2 regions of the Kitasatospora sp. LaBMicrA B282 genome follow, and region 2 is predicted to be linked to the other one. Evidence: riboswitches for the same ligand, from Rfam matches in the RefSeq annotation. Region 2 holds a riboswitch; the other holds the start of a gene.
What was found. A riboswitch is a leader RNA that binds a small molecule or an ion and turns the genes downstream of it on or off. The one in region 2 is predicted to bind cobalamin.
Positions count from the first base shown of each region.

Region 1: it holds a riboswitch for cobalamin, as region 2 does, so the genes downstream of both, ACQRUO_RS09535 (HoxN/HupN/NixA family nickel/cobalt transporter) here and ACQRUO_RS02005 (CoA-acylating methylmalonate-semialdehyde dehydrogenase) in region 2, are expected to answer to the same signal.

Region 1 is NZ_JBNQTI010000023.1:35,482-38,990, reverse strand. Features, by position in the region: gene ACQRUO_RS09550 (MBL fold metallo-hydrolase) at 1-360, shown strand, start outside; gene ACQRUO_RS09545 (LacI family DNA-binding transcriptional regulator) at 345-1,379, shown strand; gene ACQRUO_RS09540 (ArsR/SmtB family transcription factor) at 1,482-1,847, opposite strand; cobalamin riboswitch at 1,958-2,194, shown strand; gene ACQRUO_RS09535 (HoxN/HupN/NixA family nickel/cobalt transporter) at 2,232-3,353, shown strand; gene ACQRUO_RS09530 (APC family permease) at 3,379-3,509, opposite strand, start outside.
Region 2 is NZ_JBNQTI010000004.1:26,615-30,123, forward strand. Features, by position in the region: gene ACQRUO_RS02000 (acyl-CoA dehydrogenase family protein) at 1-165, opposite strand, end outside; gene ACQRUO_RS02005 (CoA-acylating methylmalonate-semialdehyde dehydrogenase) at 162-1,661, opposite strand; cobalamin riboswitch at 1,867-2,041, opposite strand; partial or broken gene ACQRUO_RS02010 (ATP-binding SpoIIE family protein phosphatase) at 2,091-3,509, opposite strand, start outside.

The DNA of each region.
Region 1 (3,509 bases), on a different contig from region 2:
GCCACGCTGGACCGGTTGGTCGAGTTCACCGGGACCCGGCCGGTCACCCACGTGCTCGGCTGCCACGTCGAGCTGGGCAGCCGGCCGGGCGCCGAGTACCCGATCGGTGCCAGCTACCAGCCCGACGAGCGGGCGCCGGAGCTGACGGTGGCTCAGTTGGTGGCGGTGCGCGACGCGGCCCGGGCGGTCGCCGGGCGGCGCGGGGTGCACCGGTACGACGACTTCGTCCTCTACAACGAGCCGCGCAGGCTCGACATGCTCCGGCTGCAGGCCCGCGGACTGCTGCACAAGGGCTGGTCTACGCTGACCGGCGGCCTGCGCCGCGCGGAAGGGCACGGGGCACCGTGGGCGTCACGCTGAGCGAGGTCGCGCGGCACGCCGGGGTGTCGCCGGCGACGGCGTCGCGGGCGCTGAACGGCTCGGCCCGGGCGGTGGGCCAGGAGCTGGCGGACCGGGTGCGGGCCAGCGCCGCGGAGCTCGGGTACCTGCCGAACGCGGCCGCCCAGGCGCTGGCCCGGTCGACCACGGCGCACGTCGGCCTGCTGCTGCCCGACATCGGCGACCCGGCCGGTGCGGCGATCGCCCGCGGGGTGTCCGGCGCGGCCGCCGCCGCCGGACTGCTGCCGCTGCTGGTGGAGACCGACGGCGACCCGGACGCCCAACTGCGCGGCATCCTGGCGTTGCGCGGCCAGCGGGTGCGGGCCGTCGTGCTGGCCGGGTCCGCGTTCACCGACCCGGCCGCGGCCCGCGCGATCGACGCGGCGCTGGCCGCCTACCGGGCCGACGGGGGCCGGGTCGCGGGCATCACCGAGCAGGGGGCGGAGCACGCCTGCGTGCTGCCGGAGAGCGAGGCCGGCGCTGCCGCGCTGGCCCGCACGATGGCGGGTCTCGGGCACCGCCGGTTCGCGGTGATCGCCGGCCCGCGCCGGTACCGGGTGTCGGCGGACCGGCTGGCGGGGGTGCGCTCGGCGCTGACGGAGGCGGGGATCGGGCTGGGACCGCAGGACGTCCGGCACGCCGAGCCGACCAGGGCCGGCGGTCGGCGGGCGATCGCCGACCTGCTGGACGGCCGGCCGGTCGAGCGGTGGCCGAGCTGCGTGCTGGCCCTCGCCGACCTCTGTGCGACGGGGGTGCTGGCGGAACTGCGTGAGCGCGGGGTGCCGGTGCCGGGGCGGATCTCGGTGGCGGGGTTCGAGGACCTGCCGTCGGCCGCCGACCTGGTGCCCGCGCTGACCACGGTGCGGCTGCCGCTGGAGCAGTTGGGGAGCGAGGCGGTCCGGCTGGCCCTGGCCGACCCGCCGCCGGGGGTCGCCCCGGCCCGGTTGCGGCTGCCGGCCCGGGTGGTGCTGCGGGCCAGCACCGGCGCCCCGCCGCGCTGAGCGGGCCTTGGGCCACCGAGGGCCCGCTCAGTGCACCTCGGGTCACCGAGGCGGGCAACCACACGCTGAGCGGGCCTCAGCCCACCTGGCCGGGCACTCTGCTCACTCCGTGTGCGGCAGCGCGGGGATCGGGTCGAGCAGGGCGGCCACCGCCGGGTCGGCCAGCCGGTAGCGCACCACCCGCCCGTCCTTGGCCGCCGTCACGGTGCCCGAGGTGCGCAGGATGCGCAGCGTCTGGGAGACCGCGGTCTCGCTGATGCCGGTGGCGATCGCCAGGTCCGAGACGGCGATCGGCCCGGCCCGGTGCACCGCCAGCAGCACCGCGAGCCGCCCGGGCTCGGCGAGCAGGGCGAAGCGGGCGGCCCAACTGCGCACGTCGCTCGGGTCGCCGATGCCGGCGACGGCCGCGCAGACCGTGTGCTCGTCGATGGGGCGCCGGTGCGCGCGCTCCTCCGGTACCAGGTGCATGGCCCCATCTTCGCCTCGGGCGCCACTGCTGTCCAAAACCCGCCGGCCCCGGCTGTGACCTGCGACACCTGCGTACCTGCGCAGGCTTGTGGTGATCACCGCCCGGGCCCTACGGTGTCCCCCGCCGTGGTGCTCGGGAAGACCGGTGCGCTGGGTCGGACGCGTTGGACGCGTTCGACGCAGGAGTCCGGAGCGGCCCTCGCCACTGTGATCAGGAAGTCCGAACCGCCACACCCACCGCCCCGCGCGGTGGGCGGCCACTGGGCGCCGCGTGCGCCTGGGAAGGCCGGGCACGTTCGGACGTTCGACCTGTCAGCCAGGAGACCGGCCACGGCACCGCATGACGAGTAACTGTCCACGAGGTGCTGGAGAGGCTGTCCCAGGATGACCCTGCCCGAAACCGCTGTGCTGAAGTCCCCCGCGAGTACCACCGCCACGTCGTTGCGGTGGGAGAGGAAGGACTGGATACGCACCGGCGGCCTGATCGCGGTCATCGCCGCGATGCACATCGTCGCCTTCGGCGTCCTGATCACCATGGTCGCCCCGCACCACTACGCCGTCGGCACCCAGGTGTTCGGCCTCGGACTCGGCGTCACCACCTACACCCTGGGCATGCGGCACGCCTTCGACGCCGACCACATCGCGGCGATCGACAACACCACCCGCAAGCTGATGGCGGACGGCAAGCGACCGGTCTCGGTCGGCTTCTGGTTCGCCCTCGGCCACTCCACCATCGTCTGCCTGCTGGCCGGCCTGGTCGCCGCCGGTGCGCACATCGCCACCACGCTGACCAGCGACACCTCCAGCACCAAGCAGCTGCTGGGCGTGGTGTCCACCAGCGTCTCCGGTGGCTTCCTGTACCTGATCGCCGCGCTCAACCTGGTGTCGCTGGCCGGGATCTACCGGGTCTTCAAGGACATGCGGGCCGGCCAGTTCGACGAGCACGAGCTGGAGAAGCACCTGGACAACCGCGGCTTCCTGAACCGCATCCTCGGCCGGCTGACCAAGTCCATCACCCGCCCCGGCCAGATGTTCCCGATCGGGCTGCTGTTCGGCCTCGGCTTCGACACCGCCACCGAGGTGGTGCTGCTGGCCATGGCCGGCTCCGGCGCCGCGGCGGGCCTGCCCTGGTACGCGATCCTCTGCCTGCCGCTGCTGTTCGCCTCCGGGATGAGCCTGTTCGACACCCTCGACGGCACCTTCATGAACTTCGCCTACCACTGGGCGTTCTCCAACCCGACCCGCAAGGTCTACTACAACCTCACCATCACCGGGCTCTCGATCGCCGTCGCCTTCCTGATCGGCACCATCGAGCTCATCGGCGTGCTGCACGACCAGCTGGACCTCAGCGACCCGGTGACCAACTGGATCTCCGGCATCGACCTGAACAACGTCGGGTTCGTCATCGTCGGCCTGTTCGTGGTGGTCTGGGCCTGCGCGCTGGCGTACTGGCGGCTGGCGAAGGTGGAGCAGCGCTGGCCCAAGCGCGACGCCGCCGACGCTTGACGGTGCCCCGCTCGGGCGGGTGCAGCTAGCGCGGGACCTCGATCCGGAACCGCAGCCGGCAGATCACCGCGTCGGTGTGCTGGCGGATCGCCCGGTCCAGGATCACCCCGCGCTGGTTCTGCAGCAGCCGCTGCCAGGGGTGCGGCAGGTGCATCT
Region 2 (3,509 bases):
GACGCCGCCCAGACCGACCTGCGCCGCCTTGCGCAGCACGTCCACCGGAAAGTGCTTCTCCCGGTCCCACGTGACCGCGTTCGGCGCCAGGTACTCGTCGGCGAAGGCGCGGGTGGTCTCGCTGATGGCGAGTTGATCCTGCGTCAGATCGTGCACGGGACTCACTCCATCGTGGGGATGGTGAAGCTCGCGCCCTCCTTGACCCCCGAGGGCCAGCGCGAGGTGATGGTGCGGGTGCGGGTGTAGAAGCGGATCGAGTCCGGACCGTGCTGGTTGAGGTCGCCGAACATCGAGCGCTTCCAGCCGCCGAAGGTGTGGTACGCGATCGGCACCGGGATCGGCACGTTGACGCCGATCATCCCGGTGTTCACCCGGCGGGCGAAGTCGCGGGCGGTGTCGCCGTCCCGGGTGTAGATCGCCACGCCGTTGCCGTACTCGTGCTCGCTGGGCAGGCGCAGCGCCTCCTCGTAGTCGGCGGCGCGGACCACGGTGAGCACCGGACCGAAGATCTCCTCCCGGTAGATCCGCATGTCCGGGGTCACCCGGTCGAAGAGCGAGGCACCGAGGAAGTAGCCGTCCTCGTGACCGGCCAGCTGGAAGCCCCGTCCGTCGACGACGAGTTCGGCACCCTCCCGGACGCCGTGGTCGATGTAGTCGCGGACCCGGTCGCGCGCCTCGCGGGTGACCAGCGGGCCGAAGTCCGCCGCCGGGTCGTCCGAGCGGCCGACCTTCAGCGCGGCGATCCGCTCGGTCAGCTTCGCCACCAGCGCGTCGGCGGTCTGCTCCCCCACCGGCACGGCGACCGAGATCGCCATGCACCGCTCGCCCGCCGATCCGTACCCGGCGCCGATCAGCGCGTCGGCCGCCTGGTCGAGGTCGGCGTCCGGCATCACGATCATGTGGTTCTTGGCGCCGCCGAAGCACTGCGCCCGCTTGCCGTGGGCGGCGGCCGTGGCGTAGACGTACTGGGCGATCGGCGTGGAGCCGACGAACCCGATCGCCTGGACCCGCGGGTCCTCCAGCAGCGTGTCCACCGCTTCCTTGTCGCCGTTCACCACGTTGAGCACGCCCGCCGGCAGGCCCGCCTCGAGGAAGAGCTCGGCGAGTCGCAGCGGCACCGAGGGGTCCCGCTCGGAGGGCTTGAGGACGAACGCGTTGCCGCAGGCCAGCGCGGGGGCCGCCTTCCAGAGCGGGATCATCGCCGGGAAGTTGAACGGGGTGATGCCCGCCACCACGCCGAGCGGCTGGCGCATCGAGTACACGTCGATGCCGGTGCCGGCGTTGTCGGTGAACTCGCCCTTCAGCAGGTGTGGGATCCCGGCGGCGAACTCCACCACCTCCAGCCCGCGCTGGATGTCGCCGTGCGCGTCGGCGACGGTCTTGCCGTGCTCGGCGGAGAGCAACCGGGCCAGCTCGTCCTTCTCCTGGTCGACCAGCTGCAGGAAGCGCAGCAGCACCCGGGCCCGGCGCTGCGGGTTCCAGGCCGCCCAGCCCTGCTGGGCCTGCTCGGCGTCGGCGATCACTGCCTCGACCTCGGCGCGGCTCGCCAGCGGCACCCGGGCCTGCACCTGCCCGGTGTTGGGGTCGTACACGTCGCCGAAGCGCCCGGAGGCGCCGGGGAGCCGCTTGCCGGCGACGAAGTGGGTGAGTTCTCGGACCATCGGTTCCTTCTCTCGTCATGGGTGGGAGAGGAGGAGTGGAGAGCACCGCCGACCACCCGGCGCACGGTGGCGCACCAGGGCAGCAGTCAGCAGCAGAGTTGACGGACCGTCAGGCCAGGTGGGCCCGGTCGGTCGGCACAGGACAGCCAGGGGCGGCAGACAGCGAACGGCCCTGAGTCATGCGTGTCGTCTCCATCCTCGTGGAAAACACGAACCATCCGCGGCCGGTATCCTGACTCCCGGATCGACGCCCGCCCTCGGGCCTTCCCGGCTGGCTGCCAGTGGCCATGACTCCTGCGAGGACGCACTCCCCGGTCACAGTGGCGGGACCGTGCCGGACTCACACCGGCTTCCCTGACACCGCGGACCTGTCACGACCATATAGTTGGACGTCCTAGTAAGTCCAGAGCCACCCGCACGTGCCCTCGATCACCCGATGCTGCCCCGACCCGCGCTCGACTGCGGCGCCGGCCCGGCGAGGGTCTGCTCCGCCCAGATGACCTTGCCGCGCGGCGTGTAGCGGGTGCCCCAGCGGTGGGTGAGTCGGGCCACCAGGAAGAGGCCGCGGCCGCCTTCGTCCTCCTCCGCCGCGTACCGCAGGTGCGGGGCGGTGCTGGCGGCGTCGGCGACCTCGCAGATCAGCGAGGAGTCGTGGATCAGGCGGAGCCGGATCGGCGGGCGGCCGTAGCGGATCGCGTTGGTCACCAGTTCGCTGAGCACCAGTTCGGTGGTGAACACCGCCTCGCCCAGGCCCCAGCGGGTCAACTGGGCGGTGGCGGCGGCCCGGACGTGGGCGACCGCGATGGGGTCAGCCGGCACGTCCCACTCCGCGATCCGGTCGGCGGGCAGCAGCCGGGTGCGGGCCACCAGCAGCGCGATGTCGTCACCCGCCCGGTCGCCGGCGAGTTCGCGCAGCAGGGCGTCGCAGATCTCCTGCGGGCTGCGGTCGGGGTGGGCGAGCACGGCGGAGAGCACGTCGAGGCCACTGCCGATGGCGTGGTCGGCGTCCTCGACCAGGCCGTCGGTGTACATGACCAGGCTGCTGCCCGGCGGCAGGCGGACCTCCAGCGCCTGGAACGGCAGGCCGCCCAGGCCCAGCGGCGGACCGGCCGGCAGGTCGAGGAACTCCACGGTGCCGACCGGGTGGACCAGGACGGGCAGCGGGTGGCCGGCCCGGGCCAGGGTGGCGGTGCCGGTGGTCGGGTCGTAGACCGCGTACAGGCAGCCGGCACCACTGATCGGCAGCGGGACGTCCGCTGCGTCACGGTCGTCGAGGCCGTCGGCGCCCTGACGACGGTCGGCCCCGCCATGGCCGTCGGCGCCCGCACGGCCGTCGGCCCCGTGGCGGGTGTCGGCCTCCTGGTCCAGGTACGCCACCAACTCGTCCAGGTGCCCGAGGAGTTCGTCCGGCGGCAGGTCGAGGGCGGCGAAGTTCTGCACGGCCGTGCGCAGCCGCCCCATGGTGGCGGCGGCGTGCAGGCCGTGACCCACCACGTCGCCCACCACCAGCGCGACCCGGGCCCCGGGCAGCGGGATCACGTCGAACCAGTCGCCGCGCACCCCGGCGGCGGCCGGACGGTAGCGGTGGGCCAGCTCGACGGCGCTCTGCTCGGGCAGCCGGCGCGGCAGCAGGCTGTGCTGCAGGGCCATCAGCATGGCGTGCTCCCGGGTGAAGCGGCGGGCGTTGTCGATGCAGACCGCCGCCCGCCCGGCCAACTCCTCGGCGACCGAGAGGTCGTCCGGCTCGAACGGCCCGCTCTCCCGCAGCCGCCAGAGGTTGGCGATGCCCAGCAGCACGCCGCGGGCGGTCAGCGGCACCGTGATCAGGGAGACGAACCCGAACGCCAG